3 regions of the Ornithinimicrobium flavum genome follow, and region 2 is predicted to be linked to each of the others. Evidence: predicted binding sites of a transcription regulator. Region 2 holds the regulator's gene; each other region holds the start of a gene.
What was found. The regulator LexA, encoded in region 2, represses DNA repair genes until DNA is damaged. The targets are predictions, from matches to a motif close to TCGAACANNTGTTCGA.

Region 1 (10,280 bases), 1.0 Mb from region 2:
GGGTGACCGGGGACCCTCCCCGACAGCTCGATCCGAATCAGCAGGGCCGGCTCGCCCGGACCCTCGGGCGCTTCCTGAGGAGCCTGCACGAGCTCGACACGTATGGAGCCCCCGCCGGGGCTGCGTCGTGGGGCTACCGGTGCGGGGAGCCGGTCACTGACACCATCGACGCGTGGGCGGAGCACGCTGCGGCAGCTCTCACCGACGTCTTCGACGAGGCGGCGGTGCGTGAGGCGTGGCGGCGGCTGCGCGACGTGCCGCCCGCCACCGGACCGCCGTGCCTCGTGCACACCGACGTGTCGGCGGAGAACGTCCTGACCCACGCCGACGGGCGTCTGGCGGGGGTCATCGACTTCGGGGGGACGGGCGTCGGCGACAGGTCGGTCGACCTCCTGTACGCGTGGAGCCTCCTGGAGGCGCCGGCTCGCGAGCAGCTCCGGGTCGAGGCGGGGGCCGACGAGGCGACGTGGACCCGGGCGCGGGCGTGGGCCTTCGTCGGCCCGGGGCTGCGCACGATCGCCGGCTACCGCGACGTCATGCCGGCGCGGACCGCGCGTCTCACCCGGATGGTGGAGGCCGTGGCGGCAGAGGTCGGCGTCCGGCTGTGCTGAGCGGCCGTGGAGGCTCGACGGTGAGGTTGCCCCGCAGGTGAGGGTGCCCAGGGGCGAGCCCGCCCCCGGGCGGCGGACACCCTTCACGGCAGGCCTCTGTCCCGGCCCGTGAGGGCCGGGTGCGGGGCGCGGTCATCGGAGGTGCCAGGTGACGCCGAAGGCGGTCACGGTCGCGGTGAGGTCGTTGTCATGGACCCACGTGTGGTGCCGGGGACAGAGGAGCGCGTAGTTGGACACGTCGGACTTCCCGCCCCGGGACCACCACACGACGTGATGGGCGTCGCACCAGGTCGCGGGTACGGAGCATCCAGGGATGGTGCAGCACTGGTCGCGCCTCGCCAGCTGGATCCGCTGCCCGGGGGTCACCAGGCGCTTGGCCCGGCCCTGGTCGAGGACCTCGCCCTCGCTCCCCAGCACCACCGGGATGAGGTCGGCCTCGCAGGCCAGCCGACGGATCGTCTCCGCGGTCACGGTGGCGCCGTCGAGGGTGCTGCCGCACCCGGCCTGCGTCGTGGTCTCCGACAGCATGCGCCGGAGCACCTCGAAGTCCAGCGAGACGACGAGCGCGGCCTTGGACGTGGTCGGCTCGCCCTTGGTGCCGGCCACGCCCCGCCGCAGCACGGTGAGGAAGGCGTCGTAGCGGCGCTGCCCCGGGGTCCGGGTGTCGACCACGCCGGTGGCCTCCTGCTCCTCCTGGGAGGCGGGAGCGGCCAGCGGGGAGGTCAGGATGGCCCGGACGGCCTCGTAGTCACCGTCGTCGCCGAAGGTCATGATGATCCGCTTCACCGACCCGTCGGCGAGGCTGGACTCGTGCAGGTCACGCAGCGAGCGGCGGGCCTTGTTGGCCTCGTCGTGGTCCTTCTCCCGCAGGCAGCGCCGCACCATCTCCGTCAGCGTGCGCCCCAGCGCCGCGTCGTCGACCCCGTCGTCGCACGCGGCGTCGACCAGCGTCGTCACCAGATCGGCATACAGCTCGGTCGTGATCGCTCCCCGCACGCGCTGCAGCGACCGGAGCAGCCGAGCCGCCCGCGCCAGGCCCAGGCCCCGCTCGAGGACCGCCCCGACCACGGCCGCGTGGACCGGCTCACTGCCGGCCGAGGCCACCTTCGCCAGGTCCCGCACCGCCGGGCCGTCCAGGTCCGGGCAGCGCATCGCGAGCCAGTCGACCAGCCCGAAGCCGCTGCCCAGGTGCAACCCGCGCTGGGCCGCCTCGCACGCCAGCCGCACCCGGGTGCGCATCAGCGTCGCGCCGACGTGCCCGACCTGGTCGAAGCCGTCCGCGACCTGGGTGTCCTGCAGCAGCGCCACCCCGCGCACCGCGGTCTCGGCGATCATCGCGTCACGCCCGGCGCCGCGCAGGCGCGAGGTCACCACCTCACCGGGGGTCCGTGCCGCGGGCAGCCCTCCCTCGGCGAGCTCCGCTGCCCCGAGCCTCAGGATGTCACCGCCCCACGTCCCCTTCATGCGAACAAGTGTACGAAACATGACCGACAGACCCTCCGTGACACGCCGTCGTGGGCACCGCTCGACACCGGAGGGGTCGGCCACGAGGGCAGGTGGGTCGGCGGGCCACACTGTGGGGGTGACCTCCGGCTTCGACGAGCACCGCGACGACTGGCGCTCCTACGCCGCCACCCCCTGGAGCCGCATCCGGTATGCCTTGGTCCGGCAGGTCCTCGCCGACCACCTCGGCGACGCCACCGCGGGCGCGCCCCGGCTCCGGGTGCTGGACTTGGGTGGCGCAGACGGCCTGGACGCGCTGCCCCTGGCCCGCCTCGGGCACGACGTGACGGTGCTCGACCCCGCACCCGAGCTGCTGGCGGACGCGCGAGCACGCGGGCTCCGGACCCGTCTCGGTGGCCTCGACGACCTGCACGACCTCACCACTGCCCGGGAACCCGCTGACCTCCCCGACCCCGCCGACCTCCCCGACCTCGGACCGGTGGACGCCGTGCTCTGCCACTACGTGCTGCAGTACCGCCCCGACGAGGACGCCGACCTGGCCCGCCTCGTCGCCACGGTCCGGCCCGGCGGCCTGATCTCCGTCGTCCTGCCCAACCCCGACCACCGCGTACTCACCGCGTTCCTGCGCGACGGCCCCGAGGAGGCGCTCGCGGAGATCGACCGGTCCGAGGCGCCCACCCTCACGTTCGGCACGCAGGTCCGCAAGATCCCCCTCCCGCGCGTCGAGCAGGTGCTCACCGACCTGGGTGCGCAGGTGGTCGAGGTCGTCGGCGGCCGGATCGTCGGCGACCTGCTCCTGGACAACGACCCCAAGCACGACCCGGACTTCTACGCGAGCTGGGAACGCCTCGAGCTGGCACTCTCCCGCCGCGACCCGTTCCGCCGGCTCGGCCAGTTCTACGGCGTCCTCGCCCGGGTATGACGCACCGCTCACCGGTGCAGGGCCGCCTCCCGGCGGGCCACGCCATACCGGTCGTCAGCCGACCGGCTGCCCGTCCGGCTCCTCTAGGCTGACCGCCGCCCCGCTGAACTGCGAGGCGTGCAGCCGGGCGTAGGCCCCGTCCTGCGCGAGCAACTCCTCGTGGGTGCCCTGCTCGACGATCCGCCCCGACTCCATGACGAGGATGAGGTCGGCGTCGCGGATCGTGGAGAGCCGGTGGGCGATGACGAAGGAGGTCCGGTCGGCCCGCAGCCGCGCCATCGCCTCCTGCACCAGCAGCTCGGTGCGGGTGTCGACCGAGGAGGTCGCCTCGTCGAGGATGAGCAGGGAGGGCTGGGAGACGAAGGCGCGGGCGATGGTGATGAGCTGACGCTCACCGACCGACACGGTCGACCCCTCGTCGTCGAGCACGGTGTCGTAGCCCTCGGGCAGGTGCTGGACGAAGCGGTCGACGTAGGCCGCCTCGGCCGCCGCCTGCACCTCTTCCGCGGTCGCACCCGGCCGGCCGTAGGCGATGTTCTCCGCGATCGTGCCCTCGAAGAGCCAGGTGTCCTGCAGCACCATCCCGACCCGGGAGCGCAGGTCCTCGCGGGTCATCGTCGTGATGTCCCGCCCGTCCAGCGTGATCCGCCCGCCGTCCAGCTCGTAGAAGCGCAGGATGAGGTTGACCAGCGTCGTCTTCCCCGCCCCCGTGGGCCCCACGATGGCGACCGTCTGCCCCGGCTCGGCGACCAGCGACAGGTCCTCGATGAGCGGCTCCTCGCCGTAGGAGAAGCTGACGTCCTCGAAGGCGATCCGCCCCGGGCCGCCGTCCCGGCCGGCGGTCTCGACCCCCTCCGGGTCCGGCCGCTGCTGCTCGGCGTCGAGCAGCTCGAAGACCCGCTCGGCCGAGGCCACGCCCGACTGCAGCAGGTTGGCCATCGAGGCGACCTGGGTGACGGGCTGGGTGAACTGGCGGGAGTACTGGATGAAGGCCTGCACGTCGCCCAGCGACAGCGTGCCGGTCGCCACCCGCAGCCCCCCGACGACCGCCACGAGCACGTAGCCGAGGTTCCCGATGAGGAACATCGCCGGCATGATCACGCCGCTCATGAACTGCGCGCGCCAGGTCACGTCGAAGAGCTGCTCGTTGGTCTCCCGCATGCGCGCCCCGACCTCCTCGCGCCGGCCGAAGACGGTGACCAGCTCGTGGCCGGTGAAGGCCTCCTCGATCTGCCCGTTGAGGGTGCCGGTGTGCGCCCACTGCGCCTTGAAGAGCTTCTGGCTCCGCGAGGCGATGAGCAGCGTCACCACCACCGAGACGGGGATGGTGAGCACCGCGATGATCGTCAGCACCGGGCTGATCCACAGCATCATGCCCAGGATCGCGATGACGGTGACCAGCGCGTTGAGCAGCTGACCGAAGGTCTGCTGCAGGGTCTGCTGCAGGTTGTCCAGGTCGTTGGTGACGCGGGAGAGGGTCTCGCCGCGCGGCTGCCGGTCGAAGTAGGACAGCGGCAGCCGGTGCAGCTGGTCCTCGGCGTCCGAGCGCAGGTCGCGCACCGTCCACATCGAGATCCGGTTGACCAGGCGGGTGGAGATCCACATGAGCAGGGCGCCGACGGCATACAGGGCGATGACCAGCGCGATCGTGCGCCCGACCGCGCCGGTGTCCACCCCCTGGCCGATGACGAGGTGGGGTGTCCCCTCGATCATGTCGGCGAAGGTGTCCTGCCCCTGCGAGCGCAGGATGGCCGCCACGTCCTCGGGGGGCGTCCCGGCCGGGAAGGTGTCGCCGAGCCGGTTGCCGAGCAGGCCGGCGAAGACGTAGTCGGTGGCCCGGCCGAGCACCCGCGGGCCGAGGGTCGACAGCAGGACGGCGCCGATCGTCAGCAGGACGGACAGGCCGACGAGCATCCGGTATGGCGCGAGCCGGCCGAAGAGGCGCCGCGCCGACGCCTTGAAGTCGCTGGGCTTCTCCACGGGGACGCCGAAGCTGCCGTGACCGCCGGGGCGGGGGCCGCGCACGGGCACGGGGCGGGGGGCCTCGTGCTCCCGCTCGTCCGCGGTGTCGCGCTCGCTCATCAGGCCACCTCCCCCGCGGCCGCGAACTCCTGGGACCGGGCGATCTCGGCGTAGGTCTCGTTGCCCGCCATCAGCTCGTCGTGGGTGCCGAGGCCGACCACCCGCCCCTCGTCGAGCACGACGATCTGGTCGGCGTCGACGACGGTGCTGACCCGCTGGGCGACGACGATGACCGTGGCCGCGCGGGTCACCGGCCGCAGCGCCGCCCGCAGCCGCGCGTCGGTCGAGACGTCGAGCGCGGAGAAGGAGTCGTCGAAGAGGTAGATGTCGGGCCGGGCGACGAGGGCCCGGGCGATGCACAGCCGCTGCCGCTGCCCGCCGGAGACATTGGTGCCGCCCTGGGCGATCGGGTGCTCGAGGCCGTCGGCATACCGGCTGACGAAGTCCTCCGCCTGGGCGACCCGCAGCGCCTCCCACAGCTCGTCGTCGGTGGCATCGGGGTTGCCGAAGCGCAGGTTGGAGGCGACGGTGCCGGAGAAGAGGTAGGGCCGCTGGGGCACGATGGCCACCCGGGACCACAGGTCGCGCGGGGCGAGGTCGCGCACGTCGATCCCGTCGACGCGCACCGTCCCCCCGGTGACGTCGGCGAGCCGGGGTATGAGGCGCAGCAGCGTGGTCTTGCCCGAGCCGGTGCCGCCGACGATCGCCGTGGTCGTGCCCGGCCGGGCGCGCAGCGAGATGTCGTGCAGGACGGGCGCCTCGGCCCCGGGGTAGGTGAAGTCGACGGCCTCCAGGTCGACGGTCCCCACGACGTGGTCGGCGTCGGGCCGGACGGGGTGCTCGGGCGTGACCACGGTGGAGTCGGTCTCCAGGACGGCGCCGATCCGCTCGGCCGAGACGGACGCCCGCGGGATCATCGTCGCCACCATCGTCGCCATCATGATCGACATGAGGATCTGGATGAGGTAGCTGATGTAGGCGGTGAGCGCACCGACCTCCATCTGCCCGGCCTCGACCCGCTGGGCGCCGAACCAGATGACGCCGACGCTGGAGAGGTTCATCACCAGCATGACGATCGGGAACATCAGCGCCATGAGGTCACCGACCTTGAGGCCGATGCCGGTGAGCTCGGTGTTGGTCCGCCGGAAGCGCTCGGTCTCCTCGCGCTCGCGGGTGAAGGCGCGCACGACCCGCACGCCGCTGATCTGCTCGCGCAGGATGCGGTTGACCGCGTCGAGCTGCTTCTGCTGCGCGCGGAAGAGCGGCACCATCCGCCAGATGACCAGGCCGATGGCGAGGAGCAGCACGCCGACCGCCACGGCGATGAGCGGCCAGAGCCCGACGTCCTGGCGCATCGCCATGTAGACGCCGCCCACCCCGGTGATCGGTGCGGCCACGAGCATGACGAGCGCCATGAAGGTCATCTGCTGGATCTGCTGCACGTCGTTGGTGTTGCGGGTGATGAGGGTCGCCGCGCCGAACTGCCCCAGCTCGCGCGAGGAGAAGCTGAGGACCCGGTCGAAGACCCGGACCCGCAGGTCGCGACCCACCGACATGGCGGTCCGGGCCGCCGCCCACGTCGCGCCCACCTGGGCGACCGCCTGGACGGCGCTGACGGCGAGCATGACCCCGCCCAGCCGCCAGATCGTCGCGGTGTCGCCGCGGGCGATGCCGTCGTCGATGATGTCGGCGTTGAGGGTGGGCAGCCACAGGGAGGCGATCGTCGCGACGAGCTGGAGCACCAGCACCCCCACGATGAGCCCGGTGTAGGGCCGCAGCTGGCGGCGCAGCAGTCGGGTCAGCACCCGCCCATTGTGCTCCGCCGACCAGGGAGACGGGAACGGTGTTGGCCCACGGTGGTATGGGGTGGGTGTGACGGACGGGAGATGTGGGGCGTCCGTTCACCCTTGAGGGTGGGATACGTGATAGGAGCGTGATCAGATCGTGATCGGATCGTGATGTAGGCCCGGTGCTTCCAGGGGCCGTCCAGCCTAGGGTCGGGGTGGTGCGCCGTCCCGGGTGCGCCCTTCATCAAAGGAGATGGATTCGATGGGTTCACGTACGCCTGGGGGACCCTCCCCACGACGTGCTCTCTCCGGTGTCGCCGTCGTGGCGCTGACCGGGGCCATGCTGGCCCCGCTCGCCGCCACCGCCGACGACGACGCCTACGTCGCGCCGGGATCACCGGCCCCCGAGAGCAAGATTCATGACGGCACCCTGACCGGTGCCGACTTCGTCCCGAACAGCTACTTCGTCCAGCTGGCCGCGCCCGCCACCACCGACGGTGGCTCCGCGGAGCGGATCGAGACCCAGCGCGACCAGTTCCTGGCCGACGCGCGGACCGCCGGGGTGGACGTCGAGGTCACGAGCGAGTACTCCACCCTGTGGAACGGTCTCGCCGTCACCACCGACGAGGGGTCGCTGACGACCCTGGCCGGCTCCGACGTCGTGGAGGCCATCTTCCCGATGGGTGTCATCGACGCACCCGTCCGGCCCGAGGGCGAGGACTACGCCCCGCAGATGGGCACCGCCAAGGGCATGACCGGTGCGGACATCGTGCACAGCGAGCTCGGCATCACCGGCGCGGGCATCAGGATCGGCATCATCGACACCGGTGTCGACTACGACCACCCCGACTTCGGTGGCGGGGGCGTTCCCGACGGCGACACCTTCCCGACCGAGCGCGTCGCCTTCGGCTACGACTTCGTCGGCGACAGCTTCAACGCCAGCTCCGCGGACGGGGACGCCTACCAGCCGATCCCCATGCCGGACGAGGACCGGACGACTGCCAGGGCCACGGCACCCACGTGGCCGGCATCTCCTCCGCCGACGGCGAGGTGACCGGCGTCGCCCCCGACTCGATCATCGGTGCCTACCGTGTCTTCGCGCTGCGAGGGCTCGACGACCGCGGAGATCATGCTGCACGCCATGGAGAAGTCCCTCGAGGACGGTATGGACGTCGTGAACCTGTCCATCGGCTCGGCCTTCTCCTCGTGGTCGGAGTACCCGACCGCACGTGCCACCGACGCGCTCGCCCGCGAGGGCGTCGTCGTCGCCGCCTCCATCGGCAACTCCGGCGCCAACGGGCTCTACTCCGGCGGCGCCCCCGGCGTCGGGCGGGACACGATCGGCGTCGGCTCGGTCGACAACACCTTCTTCATGGCCAACTACTTCGTGGACCACGAGGGCAACGAGGTCACCTACGTCACGGGCACCTCTGTCCCGGCCCCGCCCACCGAGGGCACCTCGACGGTGGTGGCCGTCGCCGAGCCGGGCTCCGACGCAGCGCGGACCTGCAACGCTGACGGCACGATCCCCGTCCCCTTCACGCCGGAGCAGGCAGCCGCGATCGAGGGCAACTGGGTCCTCATCGAGCGCGGTGGCTGCTCCTTCTACGACAAGGCCGCTCGCGGCCAGGCCGCCGGTGCCGCGGGCGTCATCATCTACAACAACACCGCGGGCCTGCTCACCCCCAGCGTGGCCGGCGACCCTCCGGTCACGATCCCGGTGATCATGGTTCCGCAGGCCGACGGCCAGCGGATGGTGAACGACGCGCTCTGGCCCGACCAGGACCCGATCGAGATCACCTGGACCGACGAGATGCTGTCCTCGCCGAGCCCGACGGGCGGCCTGATGAGCTCCTTCAGCTCCTTCGGGACCACGGCCGACCTCTGGTACAAGCCGGACCTGTCCGCTCCCGGTGGGCAGATCTACGCTCCCTACCCGCTGGAGAACGGTGCCTACGCGACCCTCTCCGGCACCTCGATGGCGTCCCCGCACGTCGCCGGCGCCGCGGCGCTCATGCTCGAGGCCGAGCCCGGTCTGTCCGTCGAGGACGTCAAGCTGCGCCTGCAGAACAGCTCGGAGCAGGTCCCGCTGAACATCGCCCCGTCCGTCGGCCTGGAGGTCGTGCACCGGCAGGGCAGCGGCGTCTGATCCAGATCGACGACTCGATCCTGGCCGACGTCCTGATCGAGCCCGGTCTGGTCCAGCTCGGCCAGCAGCTGGCCGGCGAGACCAGCACCAGCACGGTGACGGTCTCCAACCGCACCGACGCCGCGCAGGTCTTCACGCTCAGCCACACGCCCGCCGTGTCCACCTCGGGCACCGCGAACGACTGGTTCTACACCCTCTGGCCGGCTGAGGTCACCCACCCCGAGACGGTCACGGTGCCGGCCGGTGGCTCGGTCGACGTCCCGCTCGTCATCACCTCTCCGGAGGCGGACGAGGAGGAGATGAGCCCGAACTTCGGCGGCTACGTGCAAGCCCCGCCGAGGAGGACGGTGCGGTCTACAGCGTGGCCTACGGGGGCTCGGCCTTCGACCTGCAGGACATCGAGGTGCTGGCCGACATGACCACCGGTCTGGAGCTGCCCGCCCTGGCCCACGTCACCGCGTGCGAGGTCTGGGACGGCATCGACTGCGTCGCCGGCGGCAGCTACGCCCTCGCCGACGAGGACGCCGAGTACACGATGGGTCGGGGTGACCACCCGGTCTTCCTGATCCACTTCGAGCACCAGGCCCGGCACATGCGCTGGGAGGTCTTCGCCGCGAACGAGGACGGCACCGCGGGCGAGTCCCTCGGCACCGTCGCGGCCGTGGACTATCTGGCCCGCACCGCCACCCGCAACGGCTTCTCGGCCTGGAGCTGGGACGGCATGGTGGTCGACGAGGCCACCGGTGCTCGTCACCGCGTGCCCGCCGGCGACTACGTGATGGAGATCGACGTCACCAAGGCCAGCGCCTGGAACGACGACCGTGAGCCCGGGGTGGAGTCCTACTCCAGCCAGAGCTTCTCGATCATGTGGCCGGGTCAGGGCCCCGACGTCAACCGCGTCGCCGGTCACGACCGCTACGCCACCGCCGCCGAGCTCGCGGTCATGCGCTTCGAGCCCGGTGTGGGGACGGTCTTCGTCGCCAACGGCCTGGACTTCCCGGACGCCGTCGCGCGGCGGCGCGCTCGCGGTGGAGGACGAGGGTCCGGTCCTGCTGACCCGCGAGGGCAGCCTGCCGGGTGCGACCCGGTTGGCGCTGCAGGACCTGCAGCCCGAGCGGATCGTCGTCCTGGGCGGGAACGGTGTCGTCAGCGAGGCCGTGATGGCCGAGCTGGGCGGGTATGCCGACGAGGTCGAGCGGGTCGCCGGCAGCGACCGCTACCGCACGGCGGCGGCGATCGCCCAGGAGTGGGCCGCCAGCGACGTGGTCTTCCTCGCCAGCGGGCAGGACTTCCCGGACGCGCTGTCCGCGGCGGCCGCCGCCGGC
Region 2 (10,280 bases):
TGTGGGTGGACCTGGGCTTCTGGCAGACCAACGGGGACACCCGCTTCCACATCCACTCGGTGACCGGCCCGGACGAGTACACGACCGTCGTCAACGACAACCTCTTCACCAACGTCATGGCGCAGCTCAACCTGCGCGCGGCTGTCGAGGCGGTGCGCGAGCTGCAGGTCTCCGACCCCAGGGGCCTGGCCCGGGCCGGCGCCCGGCTCCGGCTGGGCGAGCACGAGGTCGAGGCCTGGGAGCGGGCCGCCGACGGCATGTTCATCCCCTACGACGAGCAGACCGGCGTGCACCCCCAGGACGCGCACTTCCTCGAGCGGGAGATCTGGAACCTCGACGAGACGCCGGACGAGAAGCGCCCGCTGCTCCTGCACTACCACCCGCTGGTCATCTACCGCTTCCAGGTGCTCAAGCAGGCCGACGTCGTGCTGGCCCTCTACCTGGCCGGCGACCAGTTCACCCAGCCCGAGAAGCGGGCCGACTTCGACTACTACGACCCGATCACCACCGGTGACTCGTCCTTGTCGGCGGTGGTCCAGGCGATCATGGCCGCGGAGGTGGGGTATGACGAGCTAGCGCTGCGCTACTTCCACACCGGCCTGTTCGTCGACCTGGACGACCGGCACGACAACACCTCCGAGGGGGTGCACGTCGCCTCCAGCGGCGGGACGTGGAGCGCGCTGGTGGCGGGCTTCGGCGGGATGCGGGACCACGGCGGCGTGCTCAGCCTCGACCCGCGGCTCCCCGAGGGCTGGGAGACCCTGACGTGGCGTATGCGGTGGCGCGGCTCGCGGCTGCGGGTGCGGGTGGCTCAGGAATCGCTGGCCCTGCGGGTGGAGACAGGCGAGGCGGTGCAGGTGGCCGTGCGGGGCGAGCGGGTGGACGTCGGCCGGGAGGAGGTGCTGGTGACGATGGACGGTCACGGCCCCCGGGATGGCGGTGCCCCCTTCGGGCACACCGCCCAGCAGGGCTCACCCACGGAGCGCGACCCGCAGCGGGCGAGGGACAGCGCCCCCGACCCCACCGGCGTGGTGCCGCACAGCTGGTCGCACGAGGTCGTCGACCCGACCGGACCCGTGCCCGTGCACCGACCGCCGGGCAGCTCGGACCAGCCTCCCACCTGACCCTGCGCTCGTCGGCGCCCCGGGGGTGAACCCGCAGGACACGACCGCTCCGGACCGCGCGGGGCTTGGTGGTCCCGCCCGGGTGTGGTCGGATGGGGAGCATGAGCGATCCCACGGCACTGCCCTTCCAGGAGGACGACCGGTCGACCTCGCCGGAGGACTCGATCTACGAGGGGCAGGGCCCCAGCCGCGCGGACGACCCCGGGGCCGGGCAGGCCGCGCCCCGCGGCGCTCGGACCACCGGCGACGACGCAAAGGCGGGCGACGACGGCGTGGAGGCGAGCCAGACCGACCTGCTCGCGGCCCGCGTCACCGGGCCGGAGGACCGCGTCGGCATGACCGCCCTGTGGCGGCTGACCATGGATCTGGGGCACTGGTGGTTCATCGCGGTCGGCGACGAGGGCCAGGAGTCACCCGCCGCCGCGGTGATCCAGGACCAGCTCATGCTGCTGACCTTCACGACGGCCGAGCGAGCCCGGCACTTCGCGGTGGAGAACGGCATGATCCGCGAGGAGGACGATCTGAGGGCGATCGCGCTGCCCCCGTCCGAGATCGTGGAGTCGGCCCAGGTCTACCAGGAGTCGGGCATCGCGGGCCTGATGTTCGACCCGCACATCGCCGGATACTTCATCCCCTCCGAGCAGCTGCCCGTCGTGTGGGACGCCGTGCACTCCACGGCAGGCGACACCCAGCCGGGGGAGCAGGCCCCGCAGGGCGGCGACGCGGACGGCCCCCCTGCTGCCGCGCCGGAGGACGGGCGCGCCGGCTGACGGTCCTCGGAGACGGCGATCCGGCTCAGCGGGACGGGATCACCAGCTCCTGACCCGCCGCGATGGACGTCGTCGACAACCTGTTGGCCTGCTGGATGTCGACGATCGCCCGGCTCAGCGGGACGTCCGGCAGCTGCTCGGCCGCGATCTGAGACAGGGTCATGCCGGGCTCGACGACCACCGAGGTCGTCGCTCCCGCGGGCCCCAAAAGGCCGATGACGGAGGCGACGACGAGGGCCACCACGAGGGTCAGGCTGCTCGTCAGGGCCAGCCGCCCTCGACGCGTGATGCGCAGCGCCCGACGGCGGGTCGTCCGCGAGGCCGTCGGCGCCGACGGCTCCACGAGCCGCAGGTGGCTCGGGCGGCGCGCCGCGCGCCGGGGCGCAGCGCGGCCGGCAGGGCCAGGACCGGGTGGTCGAGGGTCGCAGTGCTCATGCTGGTCACCTTCCTCAGGGAGGTCCGGCTCGGACGTGTGTCCGATCGGACGTCTGTCCTATTGATAGCACGGATGTCCGACGTTGTCGACACGCCGACCGAACAGATGTTTGTCCGGCCAGGGCTGCTCACGTAGGCTGTGCTCATGTCGGTGACACAATCACCCGCCACCGACAGACCCGCTGACCTGGGCTGATGCCCGGGCAGCCTGGCCGGCCGGGCACCTCCGGACGACCGGTGCAGCATCGGACGAGGGGATGGAGAGCATGGCCACGATTCACGAGATGCCCGACCGGGACGGTGGGGCGACGCTCACCAACCGGCAGCGGCGCGTCCTCGACGTCATCCGCGACTCGGTCGACGCCCGGGGCTACCCGCCCAGCCTGCGCGAGATCGGTGACGCGGTGGGCCTGACCTCCCCCAGCTCGGTGGCGCACCAGCTGAAGATGCTCGAGCGCAAGGGTTTCCTGCGGCGCGACCCGCACCGTCCTCGTGCCATCGAGGTCGTCAACCCCGGCGCAGAGGGGCACGGCTACCGCCGCGGTGACACCGACGGGGGCACGGTGAGCCCCACGACCGAGACGACCTACGACGAGACGGGGATCGGTGACTCCCGCCCCCGCCCGTCCTACGTCCCGCTCGTGGGCCGGATCGCCGCCGGTGGACCGATCCTGGCGGAGGAGGCCGTGGAGGACGTCTTCCCGCTGCCCCGGCAGCTCGTCGGCGACGGCGAGCTCTTCCTGCTCAACGTGGTGGGCGACTCGATGGTGGACGCCGCCATCTGCGACGGTGACTGGGTGGTGGTGCGTCGTCAGCCGACGGCCGTGAACGGCGACATCGTGGCGGCGATGCTGGACAACGAGGCCACGGTGAAGACGTTCCGCAACACCAACGGCAAGACCTGGCTCATCCCCCACAACCCCGCCTACGAGCCGATCGACGGCGACCACGCCGTCATCCTCGGCAAGGTCACGGCCGTCCTGCGACGCGTCTGACCTCTCCTCCCCGCCGGCCCGCCGGCCCACCGACCGCGACGCCGCCCCCGGCATCCTCCATCCTCAGCCGGGGGCGGCGTCGCCATGCGGCAACGTCATACCGCCGGCCGGAGGTGGGGGACGACGGCCGCGCGAGGGCCGGGTGGGCTGCTCAGGCCGAGGGCGCGGGGCCCTCGTCGACGGAGTAGTACTCCAGGAGCTGCTCCTCCTCGTCCTCCGTCAGGTGCCGGTCGACGGGGATGTCAGGAGCACCCTTGATCATCTCGACGGTGTAGGCCAGACGGATCTGCGCGTCGACGATCTCGGCGTTGGACAGGGGGCAGAAGCACCGGCGACCGGCGATCCACCCGGTCCGGACGGTCAGCCAGGCAGGGTCGCCCGTGGCGTTGTCGATGTAGACCTGGTCCAGCGCGCCGACCTTCTCGCCGTCCTGGTCCACCACGTCCGCGTCGTAGAGCGCGTTGAGCTGTTCCTGCGTGATCACGGCCACCTCCATGCCGGCGCCCGGGAGACCACCCGTGCCGCCGAGGATCACACCACACCCCCTGCCGCTGCTGCAAGACGTGCACCTCAGGCCCTGGGTCGCCGACGCCGACGGCCGCCTCCACCGGGGTGGACGCGGCCGTCGGGCAGGATCAGCGGGGCTCAGCCGCGGCGGTTGTCACCGTCCAGGTCCAGGCCCTCGCCACGCACGCCGTCGCCGTCCCAGTCCCCCTGGCGGGGTCCACCGTCAGCGATCCCGGCGTCTCCCGTGGTGTCCCGGTCGACGTCGACCTCCTCGTGCGAGACGTCGGTGACGACCTGCTGCTCGTCGGTGACGGTCTGCTTCTCCAGGCCGACGCGCTCGGTGGCGACCACGTCCTTGTCCACGACAGGGCGCTCCTCGTGCAGCGTGACCTCAGCCTCGTCCTCACCCAGCCGAGCGCCGTCCCGGGCGTCCTCACCGGCCACCGGCTCCCGGACGACCTCGAACTCCTCACGCTGCACCGGCACGGTGACGGTCTCCTGGTCGGTCACGACGTGCTTGCGCAGCCGCACCCTCCCCGTCTCGACGCGCTCGGTCCCGACGTCCACCTGCTCCTCGTGCAGGGTCATGGACCCCTCACGCTCGCGGCCCACACCCCCACCGAGCTCGGCACCGCGGTCCCGGTCGACGTCCAGGTCACGGTCCCCGCCGAGCCCCGCTCCGCGGTCGCGGTCCACGTCCGAGTCGCGGTCGGTGTCCGCCAGCGTCCCTCGGTCGCGGTCCAGGTCACTGTCGGCGCCCCCGGCGCTGAAGCCGCCGGCGACGGCCGGGTCGGCCTCGGTCACGTCGCGACGGTCGTCCAACCCGTCGGCGCCGTAGCGGCTCGTGTCGACACCCGCCCCGCTGTAGTAGCGGAAGAGCTCGTCCTGCTCCTCCTCCGACAGGTGCTGGTCCGCGTCGACGTTCGGCGCGTTCTTGATGGTGTCCTTGGTGTGCGGGACACGGATCCGCCCGCCGGAGAGGTCCGCGTCCTGCAGAGGGACCAGGCTCTGCCGGGCACCGAACCAGCCCGTCTTGACCGAGATCCACGACGGCTCGCCGGTCTGGTCGTCGAGGTACACCTCACCGACCCCACCGAGGTTGTCGTCGTCCTGGGTCACGACCTCGGCGTCGTAGAGGTCGTTGATCTGCTCCTGGGTGATGCTCACGTGCGCTCCTCCATCAGTCGGATACCCCGGTCGCGGGGACCGGGCGTGCTCATCGAGTCAAGCAAAGGTCCCCGGGCACTGGCCCGATGAAACGGCACCCCCACCCTCAGGGGTGCGGCTCCTCGACCCCACGCGTCACATCGGCAACGAGCCGCGGCAGGACGTCCCCCAGGAGGGCGTCCAGCTGCACCGTCGGCTCACCCTCCCCACGCGTGTCGCCCCGGGTGACGACGGCCACCGGGATGCCCTCCCGAGCCGCCCGGCGCACGAAGCGGTAGCCGCTCATGACCCGCAGCGAGGAGCCCAGCACCAGCAGCAGCCGCGCCTGTCCCAGCAGGTCGAAGGCGTGGGCGACGACCGGCTTGTCCACCGACCCCCCGAAGAAGACGACGTCCGGCTTGAGGACGTCCCCGCCGCACACGAGGCACCGGGGCGCGCGGAAGGAACCGACCAACGCCTCCGGCAGGGCCACGTCACCGTCCGGACGAACCTGAGCGGGGTCGCTGGCCCGGCGCAGGAACCCGGGGTTCGCCTCGGTGAGCCAGGCGTGGACCTGCTCCCGGGTGGTCCGCTCGCTGCAGTCCAGGCACTCGACCCGCGCGAGCGAGCCGTGCAGCTCCAGGACCCGCCTCGACCCGGCCTCCTGGTGCAGGCCGTCGACGTTCTGGGTGATGACATGGTCCACCAGCCCTGCGCGCTCCAGCCGGGCGACGCACCGGTGGGCGAGGTTCGGCCTCGCCGCGACGAACCTCTCCCAGCCGGCGAAGGCGCGGGCCCAGTAGCGCCGGCGTGCCTCCGACGACCCGACGAACTCGGCATGCTGCATCGGCGTGACGCGCCGCTGCCCGTCCGGGCCGCGATAGTCGGGGATCCCCGACGCCGTCGACATCCCGGCCCCCGTCAGGGCGACCACGCCGCCCCCGGCGACCAGGTCACGGAGCACGGCATACCCGTGGTCGTCGACCTCGACCGGCGGGGGCATGGTGAGCCCGGGGTCGACGGGCCCGTCCAGGACCGGCGGCTGGAGCCGGTGGTGCGGCACGGCCGCCCGCAGCTCCTGGCCCAGGACGTGCCGACGGACGCCGCCCGCGGGCGCCCGCCCCTCCCCCGTGCTCACCCGTCCACCGTCCCTGCGCACCGCCCGGTCACCGCACCCTTCACGGCGTCAGTATGCCGTCCACGCCTGCCGGGCTGCGGGGCCCGGGCCCGCCGGAGCCGTCCCGACTAGGGTGGGAGGCATGTTCGACGCTGCAGGGCTGCGGGTCATGCGGGCCATCGCCGAGGAGGGCTCGTTCACCGCCGCTGCCCAGGCGCTCGGCTACACCCAGCCGGCCGTGTCCCAGATGGTGCGCAGGCTCGAGCAGCGGGCCGGGACGGCCCTGGTCGAGCGGATCGGGCGCACGGTCCGGCTGACCGAGGCCGGGCAGCTGCTGGCCCGCCGGGCCGGGGAGATCCTGGACCGGCTGGCCGAGGCCGAGGCCGAGGTCAGCGCCATCGCCGGGCTGCAGGCCGGGCGGGTGCGGCTCATGGCCTTCCCGTCCTCCTCGGCCACCTTGGTGCCTCGCGCGCTGGCAAGGCTGCGGCAGAGCCACCCGGCGGTGACGGTGCAGTTCTCCGAGGCCGAGCCCCCGGAGTCGCTGGCGGCGATCCGCGCCGGCGGGGTCGACCTCGCGGTGGCCTTCTCCTACGAGGGCAACGACCCTGGACGCGGCGAGGACGACCTCAACGGCCTGGTCGTGATGGACGTGCTGACCGACCCCGTCATGCTGGCCCTGCCGAAGGACCACCCGTTGGCCGACCAGGACGAGGTCGACCTGTCCGACCTCTCGGCCGACCGGTGGATCGCGGGCTGCCCCCGCTGCCGGGGCCACCTGCTCACCCTGGCCCACGACGCCGGCTTCGACCCGGACGTCACCTTCGAGACCGAGGACTACGTGGCCGTCCTCGGCCTGGTGGCGGCGGGACTCGGGGTGGCACTGGTGCCCCAGCTCATCCTCAGCACCGTCTCGCACCCGGACGTGGTCACCCGTCCGGTCTCTCCGCCCTCGCGCCGGATCGTCCAGGTCGTCACGACGCCCGACCTGCAGCGCGTGCCCGCGGTCGGGGCGGCGCTGGACGCCCTGTGCTCCAGCGCACGCGAGCTGGGCGGTCACGGGTGCGTCCCGATCGAGCCCGCGGGCTCGCTGTCCCTCGGGTCCGCGGGGGCCGCCGGGGACTGACCGTTCAGGGTCGGGTGCGGGTGACGGGTGCTGGGTCCACCCGGCGCGGACACCATCCTCACCCGTCCCGCCGGTGCACCAGGAGCCTGCCCCGCTCGTCCCGGGAGACGGCCACGGCACCGTCGGTGTCCGTCCTCAGGACCAGCGCACCACTCTCCCTCAGCAGGCTCAGCGCGCTCGGCGCAGGATGCCCGAACGTGTTCTCCGCCCCCACCCCGATGAGCGCGACCTCCGCCCGGGCGTCGCGCACCAGGCGGTCGTCCTGGGCGGCCGAGCCGTGGTGGGCGACCTTGAGGATGTCGTAGTCCCGACCCCGCACGCGGTCCCGCACCGGGCGGGCGCCCTCCGGCTCGAGGTCGCCGGTGAGCAGGATGCGTGTGCCGGCGGCGTCCACGTCCAGGACGACGCTGCCGTTGTTGGCCGCCGACCCTCCCACGACCGGACGGTCGCCGGGACCGAGCACCTCCACGACCACGTCGTCGATGCGCACCCGCACCCCCGCTCCCACCGCGTCCACCGGCACGCCGGCCGCCTCCAGCTGCGCCGCCGTCCGTGCGGCGACCTCCGGTGGCTCCCGGACGGGGCTGACGAAGGCGGTAGCGACGTCCGTGGCCGCCAGCACCCCCGGGACCCCACCCACGTGGTCGGCGTGGAAGTGGCTCAGCACGAGCAGGTCCACGTGGCGCACACCCAGGTCCCGCAGGCACGCTGCGACGGGGTCCGGCTCCGGGCCCGTGTCGACGAGCACCGCGCGCGCAGGACCGGTGCGGATCACGAAGGCGTCGCCCTGGCCCACGTCGCACCCGACGACGACCCACCCGGGCGGTGGCCACCCCTGCAGGGTCGGCGCCGGCCACACCCAGGCGACGAGTCCGCCCCCGAGGGCCACGACCCACCACGGCCGCCGCCCGAGCTGATGCCGCCACCACGGCGCGGTCACGAGCGCCGCCACCGTCAGCACGGCCAGCAACCACGCCCCGGCGACGCCGTCCACCCAGTCGACCGTGCCGTAGGGCAGCTGCGCGCACACGCGCGCGATGCGCCCGATGAGCCAGGCGGGCACGGCGGCCAGCCAGGCCACCCACCGGGCCGTGGTCACGGACAGGGGGGCGAGGCAGGCGGAGACCACCCCCAGGATCGTGGTGGGCGCCACGAGCGGTGCCGAGAGCAGGTTCGCCAGGACGGCGACCGTGGTGATGCTTCCCTGGAGCAGCACGATCACCGGAGCGCAGATCACCTGCGCCGCAAGGGGTATGGCGGTCGCGTGCCCGAGCAGTCCCAGCCGCCTGGGCAGGTGGCCGGCCATCGCCAGCCCCCACGGACGGGCCCAGAGCACCAGCCCGAGGGTGGCCAGCGTCGACAGCGCGAACCCGTAGGACCGCGCCAGCCAGGGGTCGACGACGAGCAGACCGAGCACCGCGCAGCCCAGGGCGGGCAGGCTGATCCTCCGCCGCCCCGAGGTGAGGGCGAGCAGACCCACCGCCCCCATGACCCCGGCCCGCAGCACGGACGGCTCGGGCCGGCACAGCAGGATGAAGCCGACCAGGCTCAGCAGCACCAGGGGCACCCGCCAGCGCCGCGGCGCCCCGACCCGGGCCAGCAGCACGGCGACACCGCCCATGATGATGGCCACGTTGCTGCCGCTGACGGCGGACAGGTGGGTCATGCCGGTGGCGCGCATCGCCTCGGTCAGGTCCGGCGGGGTCAGCGAGGTGTCGCCGATGACCAGGCCCGGCACGAGGCCGCGCGCATCTGCAGGCAGCGGGTGCAGGGCCTGGCGGAAGCGCTCGCGCACCACGTCCACCCCGCGGAGCACCGCACCGGCGTCCTCGGTCAGGACCGGGGACCGGGGGGGCGGGGGGTGAGGACCGCCACGGTCCGCTCCCCGGCTCGGCGGGGGCCCACCGGCCCGAGGCGAGCACCCGGCTGTGCCAGCGCACGTCCTCCCACCCTGGCCGGCGGAGGCCAGGACGAGCACGGGGGTCCGCGGCGTGGACCGCTGGCCTCGGGCCTCGACCGCTACCACGCGCGCCTCGAGCACGACGAGCGGGGGTCGCTCGTCCCCGCGCGTCACCACCCTGGGCTCCGTGGTCACCACCAGCTCCGCCTCGGTCACGGCACGCTCCTGCGCCCAGCCCGCCACCGGCCCGGTCCGGGCCTGGGCCACGTGCACCGCGGCACCGGCGCACACCACCCCCGTGGCAGCGAGGGAGAGCACCGCCACCCCCGCCCAGCCCGTCGACCGGGTGCGCGTGCCTGCTGGTGCGGCCGCGCGCTCCTGCCGGGGCGCTACACGCGGTCGACGCCCCGGCCGGCGCCACCGCCGCAGACCCAGGAGGGACAGCGCCAGGCACACCACGGCCACGGCCCCCAGCACGGCAGGAGGGTGCGGGAGCAGCGCCACGAGCACGGCCCAGGCCACGAGGGCCGGAAGCAGGAGGCGGAGGTCCAGGGGCTCCCGGCCCGGCGGTTCGGAGGCCGTCGCCTCCCGGCCCGGCGGTTCGGAGGCCGTCGCCTCCCGGCCCGGCGGTTCGGAGGCCGTCGCCTCCCGGCCCGGCGGCTCGGAGGCCGTCGCCTCCCGGCCCCGCGGTTCGGAGACAGTCGCCTCCCCGGTGAGAGCCTTCCGGACGTTGGTCCTAGCGGCACCCGTGCGGTCCGACGTCGGCACCCCTCATCCTCCGACCGAGACGAGGGGTTCGAGCTGGGCGAAGGTGCGTTCGCCGATGCCGCTGACCTCCATCAGCTCCTCGACGAGGGTGAACCTGCCGTGCTGATCACGCCAGGCCAGGATGTGCCCCGCCGTGACCGGACCGATCCCGGGCAGCTCCTCCAGGTCGGCCTGGGTCGCCAGGTTGAGGTCGAGCGGCGGCGGAGGGGCGTCCGGAGGGGCACCCACCACGGTGCCTCCCCCCGCAGAACCGGCACCCCCGCCCCCGGCCCCGACGCCGGGGAAGGGGGGTTCCTCCCCCGGGGCGCCCACCCAGACCTGCTCCCCGTCGACCAGGGTGCGGGCCAGGTTGAGCGACGCCTGGTCGGCCGCATCGGTCAGGCCGCCGGCCGCCT
Region 3 (10,280 bases), 580 kb from region 2:
GGGCACAAAACAGGGTGCTGCGGCGTTCTGGGCAGAAGACACGCACGAGAGGGATGAGATGGCGACTGACTACGACGCCCCACGCAAGACCGACGACGAGCTCAACGAGGATTCGATCGAGGAGCTGAAGGCTCGTCGCAACGACAAGGCCTCCGGCAGCGTCGACGTCGACGAGACCGAGCAGGCCGAGGGCTTCGAGCTGCCCGGGGCCGACCTGTCCAACGTCGAGCTGTCGGTGCACGTGCTGCCCCGGCAGCAGGACGAGTTCACCTGCTCACGGTGCTTCCTGGTGCACCACCGCAGCCAGCTGGCCAAGGAGGTCGGCGGCGCTCCGGTCTGCACCGAGTGCGCAGCCTGACGCCGGAGGGCGGCGTGCGGCCCGGCCCGGGATACCCTCGGTGATCGTGAGCCTCCCGACGTTGTCCGTCGCCCTGCGACGCATCGACCCCGACCTCCCGGTGCCGGCCCCGGCCCACCCCGGTGATGCCGGGGTCGACCTGTGCGCGCGGCAGGACGTGGAGCTCGCCCCCGGGGCCCGGGCGCTCGTCCCCACCGGGGTCGCCGTGGCGATCCCGCAGGGGTACGCCGGTTTCGTCCACCCCAGGTCCGGGCTGGCGGCCCGCCACGGCCTCACCGTGGTGAACGCGCCGGGCACGGTGGACGCCGGCTACCGGGGCGAGATCCTGGTCAACCTGCTCAACACCGACCCGCAGCGCAGCGTGCGTCTGGCCCGGGGGGAGCGGATCGCCCAGCTCGTCCTGCAGCCCGTCCTGCTCCCCGTCTTCACCGAGGTGGACGACCTGGACCCCTCCCCACGCGGAGACGGAGGCCACGGCTCGACCGGGACCGGCAGCCTCCCCGCGCCCCCGGCACCCTCCCGACCCCACCCCCTGAAGGACTGACCCGATCGTGGCACTGTTCGGCCGTAAGAAGCACAAGGACCTCACCGACGAGGAGCTCCTGGCCCTCGACGAGGACCAGGACGTCGCCGTCCGGCCGGAGCCGGAGGAGGGGGAGCCCGGCGTCGACCGCCCGTGGGTCCGCGCGGAGGACGGCCCCTACGACGTCTCGGAGTGGCGTGACGTCGACGGCAGGCTCGACCTGGGCGCGCTCCGGCTGCCGGTCGCCAAGGGGATGCAGCTGCGGCTCGACCTGGAGCAGGGGAGCGGGCGCGTCATCGGTGCGACCCTGGGCTTCGGCGCCTCGCAGGCCCAGGTCCAGGTCTTCGCGGCTCCCCGGACCGTGGGCCTGTGGGACGAGCTGCGCCAGGAGATCGCCCGCGGCCTGGTCGACGCCGGCGGGGCCGCCGAGACCGTCGACGGTCTGCTGGGCAAGGAGCTGCGCGCCCGGATGCCCGGGCAGGCGCCCGACGGGCGGGTGGCCTTCCAGCCCGCCCGCTTCCTGGGTGTCGACGGGCCCCGGTGGTTCCTCCGGGTCGTCGTCAACGGTGCGGCCGCGACCGACGACCAGCAGCTGAGGGGGATCCTGCAGGTGGTCCGGCGCATCGTCGTGCGCCGCGGCGACGAGCCGCGGCCCCCGCGCGAGATCCTCACGCTCACCCCGCCGAAGGGCTTCGAGGAGGCCCTCGCCAAGGAGGCCGCGGCCCGCAAGGCACAGGCCCAGCAGGCCCAGCAGGCGGCCGTGCGGCGGGTCGCCGCGAAGGCTCCGTCCCTCAGCTCCGGCGACGCGACCGCCATCGCCGGCATCGCGCCCCAGGCCCAGGGTGCGGAGGGCCGCATACCCGCCCCCGCCCCCGCGCCCCAGCCGCCGGCCAGCGACGCCCCCAAGGCACCCACCAACCCGGACTTCACGTGAGCGAGCCCGAGGCCGAGGCCGCCACCACCGAGGCGGCGACCACCGAGGCCACGGTCGAGGAGGTCATCCGGCGTCGCATCGGTGACGCGCTCGGAGGGTGGTACGGCTCCCTCGAGACCGCGCTGCCCACCGTCGCCTTCGTCGTCACCTGGCTGGTGCTCGACGACGTCCGGACCGCCGTGATCGCCTCGGCGGCGCTGCTGACGGTGCTGGCGCTCGTGCGGCTGCTCGTGGTCAAGGGATCGATGCGGTTCCTCGTCTCGGCCGTGATCGCCACCGCGCTGGCGGCCTTCTTCGCCCTGCGCTCCGGTCAGGCCGAGGACGCCTTCCTGCCCGGCATCCTGACCAGCGCCGCGTATGCCGTGGGCGCGGTCGTCTCGATCCTGGTCCGGTGGCCGCTGGTCGGTTTCATCGTCGCCATCGGCGACCCCGACTACGCGGAGCGGCCCACGGCGTGGCGCCGGGACAAGGGGCTGCTGCGCGTCTGCATCAGGCTCACCTGGGTCCTGGTCGCGCTGTTCGTGCTGCGCGTGGCGATCATGCTGCCGCTCTACCTCGCGGGTGAGGTCGCGTGGCTGGGCGTGGCGAAGATCGCCCTGGGCTGGCCGGCGTACCTGCTCGCGATCGTCGTCATGGCGATGATGCTCGCGACCGGCCGGACGCGCCAGACACCGGACGGTGAGTCGGACGACGTGACCGAGCGGATGGCGCAGGCGCACGCCGAGCGGGAGCGTCGTGACTGACCCCCTGGCCGTCGGGGACGTCGTCGAGGTCGAGATCGGCCCGGTGGCGCACGGCGGCCACTGCATCGCCCGCCACGGCGAGCAGCAGCAGGTGCTCTTCGTGCGGCACACCCTCCCGGGGGAACGGGTGCGGGCACGGGTGACCGAGGTCGGGCCGCAGGGTCGCTACCTGCGGGCCGACGCCGTGGAGGTCCTCACGGCCTCCCCGGACCGGGTCGTGCCTCCCTGCCCCTACGCCGGGCCCGGACGGTGCGGGGGGTGCGACTGGCAGCACGTCGACCTGGCCGCCCAGCGTCGGCTCAAGACGGCCGTGGTCATCGAGCAGCTGCAGCGGCTCGCCGGGCTGTCCGGCGAGCAGATCGAGCCCCTGGGTGCGGGGTGCGAGCCGGTCCCGGGGGACGAAGCAGGCCTGCGGTGGCGCACCCGGGTCGAGTTCGCCGTCGCCCGGGGCGCGGGGAGGTCGGTGGGGCTCCGCGCCCACCGCTCCCACGACGTGGTGCCGCTCCAGGACTGCCTCATCGCGACCAGCGAGGTGGTCGCGACCGGCGTGCTGCAGGAGGTACCCCCGTCGGGCGTGGTCGCCGTGGACGTCGTCGCTCCCTCCGTGGGGGGGCCCGTGGTCGTGCCGCTGGCCCTGGACGACTCCGGCCGAGGGCGACGACGACCGCAGCGGCGTGGGTCCTCCCGACGGGGCGTGCGGCAGATGCCCCGTCCCGTGGGGCCGGTGCCGGAGGTGGAGGAACGGGTGGTGCTGGCGGACGGGAGCCGGCACGACTACACCGTCTCGGCGCGCGGCTTCTGGCAGGTGCACCCGGGGGCCGCGGCCACCTTCACCCAGCAGGTCCTGGATTGGCTCCGTCCGGCGCCGGGGGAGCGGGCGCTGGACCTCTACAGCGGGGTCGGGCTCTTCGCGGTCCCGCTGGCCGAGGCCGTCGGGGCGGGCGGCGCGGTCCTGGCGGTCGAGGCCGACGAGGAGGCGACGCGGTCCGCGAGGGCGCATCTGGCGCCATACCCCTGGGCCGAGGCGGTCGCGGAGCCGACCGAGACGGCCCTGGACCGCCTGGTCACCGTCGGGGAGCGGGTCGACGTCGTCGTGCTGGACCCGCCCCGCTCCGGGGCCGGGGCGGCCGTGGTGCGCTCGGTCGCGGCGCTCGGGGCCCGAGCGGTCGTCTACGTCGCCTGCGACCCGGCCGCTCTCGCGCGCGACGTGGCCACGGCGCGGGAGGCCGGGCTCGAGCTCGTGGCGGTGCGGGTGCTGGACGCCTTCCCCATGACGCACCACGTCGAGTGCCTGGCGCTGCTGCGGCCACGCGGGACCGACGGCTGAGACCCGACCCTGACGGACGGCTGAGGCCCGACCCTGACGGACGGCTGACGCCGCGCAGGCGCGCCATCCCCCCTCGGGGAACCTCGTTCAGGTGGCCGGGAAGGCCGCCGCGTCCAGGGCGTCCACGAGGTCGCCCAACCCCTCCACGTCCTCCCATCCCACGTTGCCCAGGAGCACCAGAGTGGTGTCGGTCGCGGGCCGGCAGCGCGCGATCGCGCAGACCCCCGGGTCGCCCCCGGCCTTGCCGAAGACCCCGTCGTCCCGGACGAGCACGCCGCAGCCCGCCGAGGTGTCCTCGTCCACCCGCACCCGGGGGGTGAGGACGTCGGTCGGCCGCACGCCACGCCATACCCCACCGCGGTGCACGCCCCGCAGGAAGCGCTCGACGTCGCCGACGGTGACGAAGGCGCCGCCGTCCCCGCCGCCGACCGCCGGGATCGAGAAGATGTTGGTGCGCCACGGTGCACCCGGGGTCAGGGGCCGCCGGTGTCCCGTCGCCACGTCGGGGTGGGCCTCGTCCAGCGCGAGGTAGCCGCTGCGGGTCATCCCGGCCGGCTCGAGTACGCGCCTGGTCATGGCCTCCGCGAAGGGCAGGCCGGACACGTGGGCGAGCAGGATGCCGAGCAGGACGTAGCCGGCGTTGCTGTAGTGGAAGGCCGTGCCCGGCGGGCAGACGGGCGGCAGGTCGGCGAAGAGCGGCAGGATGTCGAGGTCGTCGCGCACGCGGTAGCTCGGCAGCTCGGTCCAGATCGTCGCGTAGTCCTCGACGAAGCCGGGGAGGTCCTCGTCCTCCTCCGCGTAGTCGGCCAGGCCGGCGGTGTGCGTGATGAGGTGCTCGACGGTGACGTCGGGCCTGAGCGTGGAGGGTCTCGAGGCCTCCGGGAGGACATCGACGACCCGGTCCTGCAGGGCGACCTCGCCCCGACCGACCGCGTCGAGGACCCCCACGGCGGTGAACGCCTTGCTGAGCGACGCCGTGCCGAAGCGGGTGCCCACGTGCACGGGGGTGCCCTGGGCCCGGTCGGCCAACCCGTGGCAGGACTCCAGCAGCACCTGCTCACCCTTCGTGACGCGGACGACCCCCGAGAACCCCTCGTCGGCCTCGAGACCCGCCACCTGGTTCCGCACCGTCCGCCACCGCGCATCGCTCATGGGGCCATCATGCTGCGGGGGTCCGACAGGTCCACGGGTTTGCGCAGGCGACCGGCTGCGGGGCAGCGCGTGTCGAACTGCTCAGTTCGAACGCGTGTGCTAACATTGATGCAGTTGGTGGGACGGGGGCCCCAGGCCGGGGAGGGCTGCGGCGAGGTCCGCCTGAGGGGTTGGCGAGGGGTAGGGGAGGAGCCGCGATGGACAGCATCCCGTTCGAGTCCGCCGAGGGTCCGCCCCGGTGGGCCGGGGAGGCGACCTCGTCCGGCGGCCGGCCGGAGGCGCCACCCGGAGGACGTGGGTCGCAGGCTGCGGACTGTCGTGCCCTGGGGGAGGCGCTGGCCCAGGTGTGCCGCGCCCAGGCCGCGGTCGTCGACGCCGCGGTCGACCTGGTCGTGGAGGTGCGGGCCAGGGTCCTCGAGCGCAGGGGTCTGACAGGTTCCGAGCCCGGTGGCGCGACGGCGCGCAGCCTGCTGGCCGAGATCCGGCGCTGCGCCGTGAGCGAGGTGCAGGTCAGGGCGGGGTATGCCGTGGGCGAGGCGCGCACGCTCGTGGCCCTTGCTCTGGGGTCCGAGCGGTTACGCGCCGTGGTCACCGGCGCGATGCGTCGCGGGGAGTGTTCGTGGCCCCTCGTGCGTCGCCTCTGGGAGAGCGGCACGCACCTCACCGACGACCAGCGCCACCTGGTGGCCGTCGCCCTCCTCGGGACCGATGAGGGCGTCGCCGTCCCCGAGAGGCTGGACCCCGACGGGCAGCTCGTCCTGGGGCGGGCGTGGTCGCACGACGAGTTCACCGCCGCCTGCGAACGGGAGGTGTCCGCCTGCGAGGGGGTGGACGTGGCGGCCGAGCGGGAGCGTCGCCGCAGGGCCTACGCCGGTCGCGGGGCGTCAATGCGTCTCAACGACGACGGCACCGGCACCCTCTCGGTCCGTGGGCCACTGAGCACGATGGCCGCGGTCTACCAGCGGGTGGACAGGGGCGCCCGCAACGCCCGGGCCCTGGGCGACGAGAGGACCCTGTCCAACCTGCGCTGCGACCTTGTCTCCGCACTCCTTGTCTACGGATCGGTCGAGCTGCCGTCCCAGAAGTCATCGGACGCAACAAAGGTCACGCCACCGGGAGAGGCAGACGCACCGTCGCCAGCCGAGACAGAGACACCACCGCCAGCTGACACAGAGGCACCAGCGCGGGACGGCAACACCTCCTCGGCGCTGCCCGTCGACGAGATCCTCGCTCCCGAGGACATGGACCGCCTGGTCCGTGTGGTCAACGCCCTCCCACCCGTGGCGCTGCAGGTGATCGTGCCGCTGGACGTCCTCAGCCCCGTCGTGGAGCGTTGTCCCCGCTGCGGAGAGGGCGCCGGGGAGGGGGAAGAGGCTCGACCGCGACGGTCAGACGCCCCTGAAGAAGCTCCACCGCAGGCCCCCGGCGTCTCAACCGTGAAAGACCCGGCACCAGCCCCAGCGAATGACCCGGGGCCGGCACCACCCGGCGACCCGGGGGCGGGGGAGGACTCTGTCCCCGAGTGGATGGAGGTCCTCGCAACCTGGCTCCCGGAGGGCCCTGGTCGGGGTCAGGTGGGGGAGGTGCTGGGGCCCGTCCCGTTCTCCATCTCACCGGGTCTCGCGCGGGAGCTGGCCCTGACCCCGGGAGCCACCGTCCACCGGTTGGTGACCGACCCGGTGGACGGCCGGTGCGTGGAGCGTTCGGCGAAGGGCTACCGCCCGGACGCCGACATGCGCCGCCAGATCCACGCCGCAGATGTCTACTCCCGCGCCCCGGGGTCGCGCTCCCACGCGGCCGCCTGCGAGCTGGACCACGTCACGCCCTGGGGCTGGGCCGGCGGACCGACGACGGAGGCCAACCTGGCCATGCTCGACCTCCCGGCCCACCGGTCCAAGACCGAGGGTTACCTCGAGCTGACCATCAACCAGCGCCGCGACCTGACGTTCACCACCCTCCTCGGGCAGGTCGTCACGACGAGGGTGCACGACTACGGCCAGTACCTCCGGCGGCTCGCTCCCGACGACCTCGCCACGCGGCGCGACCGCGCCAACAGGTTGGTCTACGCCGCCTACGCCGCGGACCCACATCGCGGTGAGCCACCGTCCGGGCTGCGGCGACCACCCGACGACGACGCCTGGCTCACCCTCACGCACACCGTCCTCGGGCGCCGCCGCGTGGGAGTGGCACCGGACGCTCCCACCGTGGAGGACCTGCTGGGTGCTGCTGACGGGACAGCCGACGACGGCGATGACGACTCCTGACAGCCTCTTCGCCAGGCCGCCAGGCCGCCTGGCCGCCGGGTCGACGTGCGTCACCGAGCCGGGATCCGAGCCGGGCACCGGGTCGGGCGGGGGCGCGCCGCATACGGCAGGATGGGAACAGGCCACGGCGCGCCCGGCTTGATCGGCTGCTCGTCGTGAGATATCTTGACGTCAAGATAAATAGCCAGCGAGCGAAGGAGCGAGACGTTGAGCACGAACCCCAACAGCTTCGGTGCACAGGGCACCCTGGAGGTCGGAGACGCCAGCTACCAGATCTACCGGATCGGGGGGATCGAGGGGAGTGCGTCCCTGCCCTACTCGCTCAAGGTGCTGCTGGAGAACCTCCTGCGCACCGAGGACGGCGTCAACATCACCAGCGAGCACATCAACGCCCTGGCGCAGTGGGACGAGAACGCCGAGCCGCACACCGAGATCCAGTTCACCCCCGCGCGCGTCATCATGCAGGACTTCACCGGCGTCCCCTGCATCGTCGACCTGGCCACCATGCGGGAGGCCATGGCCGACCTCGGCGGCGACCCGACGAAGATCAACCCGCTGGCCCCTGCCGAGCTGGTCATCGACCACTCCGTCATCATCGACGTCTTCGGCCGCTCCGACGCCTTCGAGCGCAACGTGGAGATCGAGTACGAGCGCAACGGCGAGCGCTACCAGTTCCTGCGCTGGGGACAGACCGCCTTCGAGGACTTCAAGGTGGTGCCCCCGGGGACCGGCATCGTCCACCAGGTCAACATCGAGCACCTCGCCCGCGTCACCATGACCCGTGAGCTCGACGGGGTCCTGCAGGCCTACCCCGACACCTGTGTCGGCACCGACTCCCACACCACGATGGTCAACGGACTGGGGGTCCTCGGCTGGGGTGTGGGTGGCATCGAGGCCGAGGCGGCGATGCTCGGTCAGCCGGTCTCCATGCTCATCCCCCGCGTCGTCGGCTTCAAGCTCTCCGGCTCGATCCCGCCCGGTGCGACCGCGACCGACGTGGTGCTGACGATCACCGAGATGCTGCGCGAGCACGGCGTCGTCGGCAAGTTCGTGGAGTTCTACGGCGACGGTGTCTCCCAGGTGCCGCTGGCCAACCGCGCGACGATCGGCAACATGAGCCCCGAGTTCGGCTCGACCGCCGCCATGTTCCCGATCGACGAGGTCACCCTCGACTACCTGCGCCTCACCGGTCGCTCCGACGAGCAGGTCGCCCTCGTGGAGGCCTACGCGAAGGAGCAGGGGATGTGGCTGGAGCCGTCCGGCAACGCCGAGGCGCGCTTCAGCGAGTACCTCGAGCTGGACCTGTCCACGGTCGTCCCGTCCATCGCCGGCCCGAAGCGCCCGCAGGACCGCATCGCGCTGTCCTCGGCCAAGAAGCAGTTCCGTGCCGACCTGAAGAACTACGTGGTCAACGGTCACGGCATCGAGAAGAGCTCGGTCGACCGGGAGCTGGCAGACAGCTTCCCGGCCTCCGACCCGCCGTCGCACGACGCCCACGAGCAGTCCGAGGCGGCCGGCCGTCCCGAGCACTCGGCCCTGCTCAACGGCGACCGGGCCACCAATCCGGTGTCGGTGAGCATCGACGGCCAGCAGGCCGAGGTGGACCACGGGCACGTGGCCATCGCGTCCATCACCTCCTGCACCAACACCTCGAACCCCTCGGTGATGATGGCTGCCGCGATGCTGGCGAAGAACGCCGTCGAGAAGGGGCTGCAGGTCGCCCCCTGGGTCAAGACCTCGATGGCCCCCGGCTCCAAGGTGGTCACCGGTTACTACGACAAGGCCGGCATGTGGCCCTACCTCGAGGAGCTCGGTTTCCACCTGGTCGGCTACGGCTGCACCACCTGCATCGGCAACTCCGGGCCGATCATCGAGGAGGTCTCCGAGGCCGTCAACGAGGGCGACCTCGCCGTCACCTCCGTGCTGTCGGGCAACCGCAACTTCGAGGGTCGGATCAACCCGGACGTGAAGATGAACTACCTGGCCTCCCCGCCGCTGGTCATCGCCTACGCCCTGGCCGGCACCATGGACTTCGACTTCGAGAACGAGCCGCTGGGCCAGGGCTCGGACGGCACCGACGTCTTCCTCAAGGACATCTGGCCCGCGCCGGAGGACGTCGAGCGTACGATCGCCTCCTCGATCAACAGCGACATGTTCACCGAGGACTACGCCGACGTCTTCGCCGGTGACGAGCGCTGGCAGTCCCTCCCGACCCCCGCCGGCGACACCTTCGAGTGGGCGCAGGAGTCGACCTACGTCCGCAAGCCCCCCTACTTCGAGGGCATGGCGGCCCAGCCCGACCCGGTCGCGGACATCGAGGGCGCCCGCGTGCTGGCCAAGCTCGGTGACTCGGTCACGACCGACCACATCAGCCCGGCCGGCTCGATCAAGGCCGACAGCCCCGCCGGCACCTACCTCGCCGAGCACGGGGTCGAGCGCAAGGACTTCAACTCCTACGGCTCGCGCCGCGGCAACCACGAGGTGATGATCCGCGGCACCTTCGCCAACATCCGGCTGCGCAACCAGCTCCTGGACGGCGTCGAGGGCGGCTTCACCCGGGACTTCACCCAGGACGGTGCCCCGCAGACCACGATCTTCGAGGCCTCGCAGTCGTATGCCGAGGCCGGGGTGCCGCTGGTGGTGCTCGCGGGCAAGGAGTACGGCTCGGGGTCCTCGCGCGACTGGGCGGCCAAGGGCACCCGGCTCCTGGGCGTCAAGGCGGTCATCGCCGAGTCCTACGAGCGCATCCACCGGTCCAACCTCATCGGCATGGGCGTGCTGCCGCTGCAGTACCCCCAGGGCGAGAACGCCGAGAGTCTCGGCCTGGACGGCACCGAGACCTTCGCCATCACCGGCGTCACCGAGCTCAACGAGGGCCGGGTCCCGAAGACGGTGAAGGTCACCGCCACCAAGGACGGGGGTGAGCAGGTGGAGTTCGACGCGGTCCTGCGCATCGACACTCCCGGCGAGGCGGAGTAC

Region 1: E3Z34_RS00380 (HNH endonuclease signature motif containing protein) is a predicted target of LexA. The motif match lies at 2,076-2,091, and genes of this name have one in related genera.
Region 3: E3Z34_RS07775 (HNH endonuclease signature motif containing protein) is a predicted target of LexA. The motif match lies at 5,124-5,139, and genes of this name have one in related genera.

Annotation. Positions count from the first base shown of each region.
Region 1 covers NZ_CP038213.1:71,474-81,753, forward strand. Annotated here, with positions in the region: gene E3Z34_RS00375 (aminoglycoside phosphotransferase family protein) at 1-611, shown strand, start outside; gene E3Z34_RS00380 (HNH endonuclease signature motif containing protein) at 744-2,075, opposite strand; gene E3Z34_RS00385 (class I SAM-dependent methyltransferase) at 2,194-2,997, shown strand; gene E3Z34_RS00390 (ABC transporter ATP-binding protein) at 3,052-5,079, opposite strand; gene E3Z34_RS00395 (ABC transporter ATP-binding protein) at 5,079-6,824, opposite strand; gene E3Z34_RS00405 (S8 family serine peptidase) at 7,897-8,955, shown strand; gene E3Z34_RS00410 (hypothetical protein) at 9,051-9,374, shown strand; gene E3Z34_RS00415 (cell wall-binding repeat-containing protein) at 9,984-10,280, shown strand, end outside.
Region 2 covers NZ_CP038213.1:1,080,159-1,090,438, reverse strand. Annotated here, with positions in the region: gene E3Z34_RS05110 (glycoside hydrolase family 65 protein) at 1-1,124, shown strand, start outside; gene E3Z34_RS05105 (hypothetical protein) at 1,226-1,894, shown strand; gene E3Z34_RS05100 (LysM peptidoglycan-binding domain-containing protein) at 1,920-2,138, opposite strand; gene E3Z34_RS17615 (hypothetical protein) at 2,156-2,329, opposite strand; gene lexA (transcriptional repressor LexA) at 2,596-3,324, shown strand; gene E3Z34_RS05090 (PRC-barrel domain-containing protein) at 3,476-3,808, opposite strand; gene E3Z34_RS05085 (DUF2382 domain-containing protein) at 3,970-4,998, opposite strand; gene E3Z34_RS05080 (Sir2 family NAD-dependent protein deacetylase) at 5,105-6,115, opposite strand; gene E3Z34_RS05075 (LysR family transcriptional regulator) at 6,237-7,217, shown strand; gene E3Z34_RS05070 (ComEC/Rec2 family competence protein) at 7,276-9,885, opposite strand; gene E3Z34_RS18575 (SLBB domain-containing protein) at 9,889-10,280, opposite strand, start outside.
Region 3 covers NZ_CP038213.1:1,661,477-1,671,756, forward strand. Annotated here, with positions in the region: gene E3Z34_RS07745 (DUF4193 domain-containing protein) at 59-358, shown strand; gene dut (dUTP diphosphatase) at 405-902, shown strand; gene E3Z34_RS07755 (DUF3710 domain-containing protein) at 910-1,815, shown strand; gene E3Z34_RS07760 (DUF3159 domain-containing protein) at 1,812-2,558, shown strand; gene E3Z34_RS07765 (class I SAM-dependent RNA methyltransferase) at 2,551-3,885, shown strand; gene E3Z34_RS07770 (serine hydrolase domain-containing protein) at 3,973-5,037, opposite strand; gene E3Z34_RS07775 (HNH endonuclease signature motif containing protein) at 5,235-7,301, shown strand; gene E3Z34_RS07780 (aconitate hydratase) at 7,509-10,280, shown strand, end outside.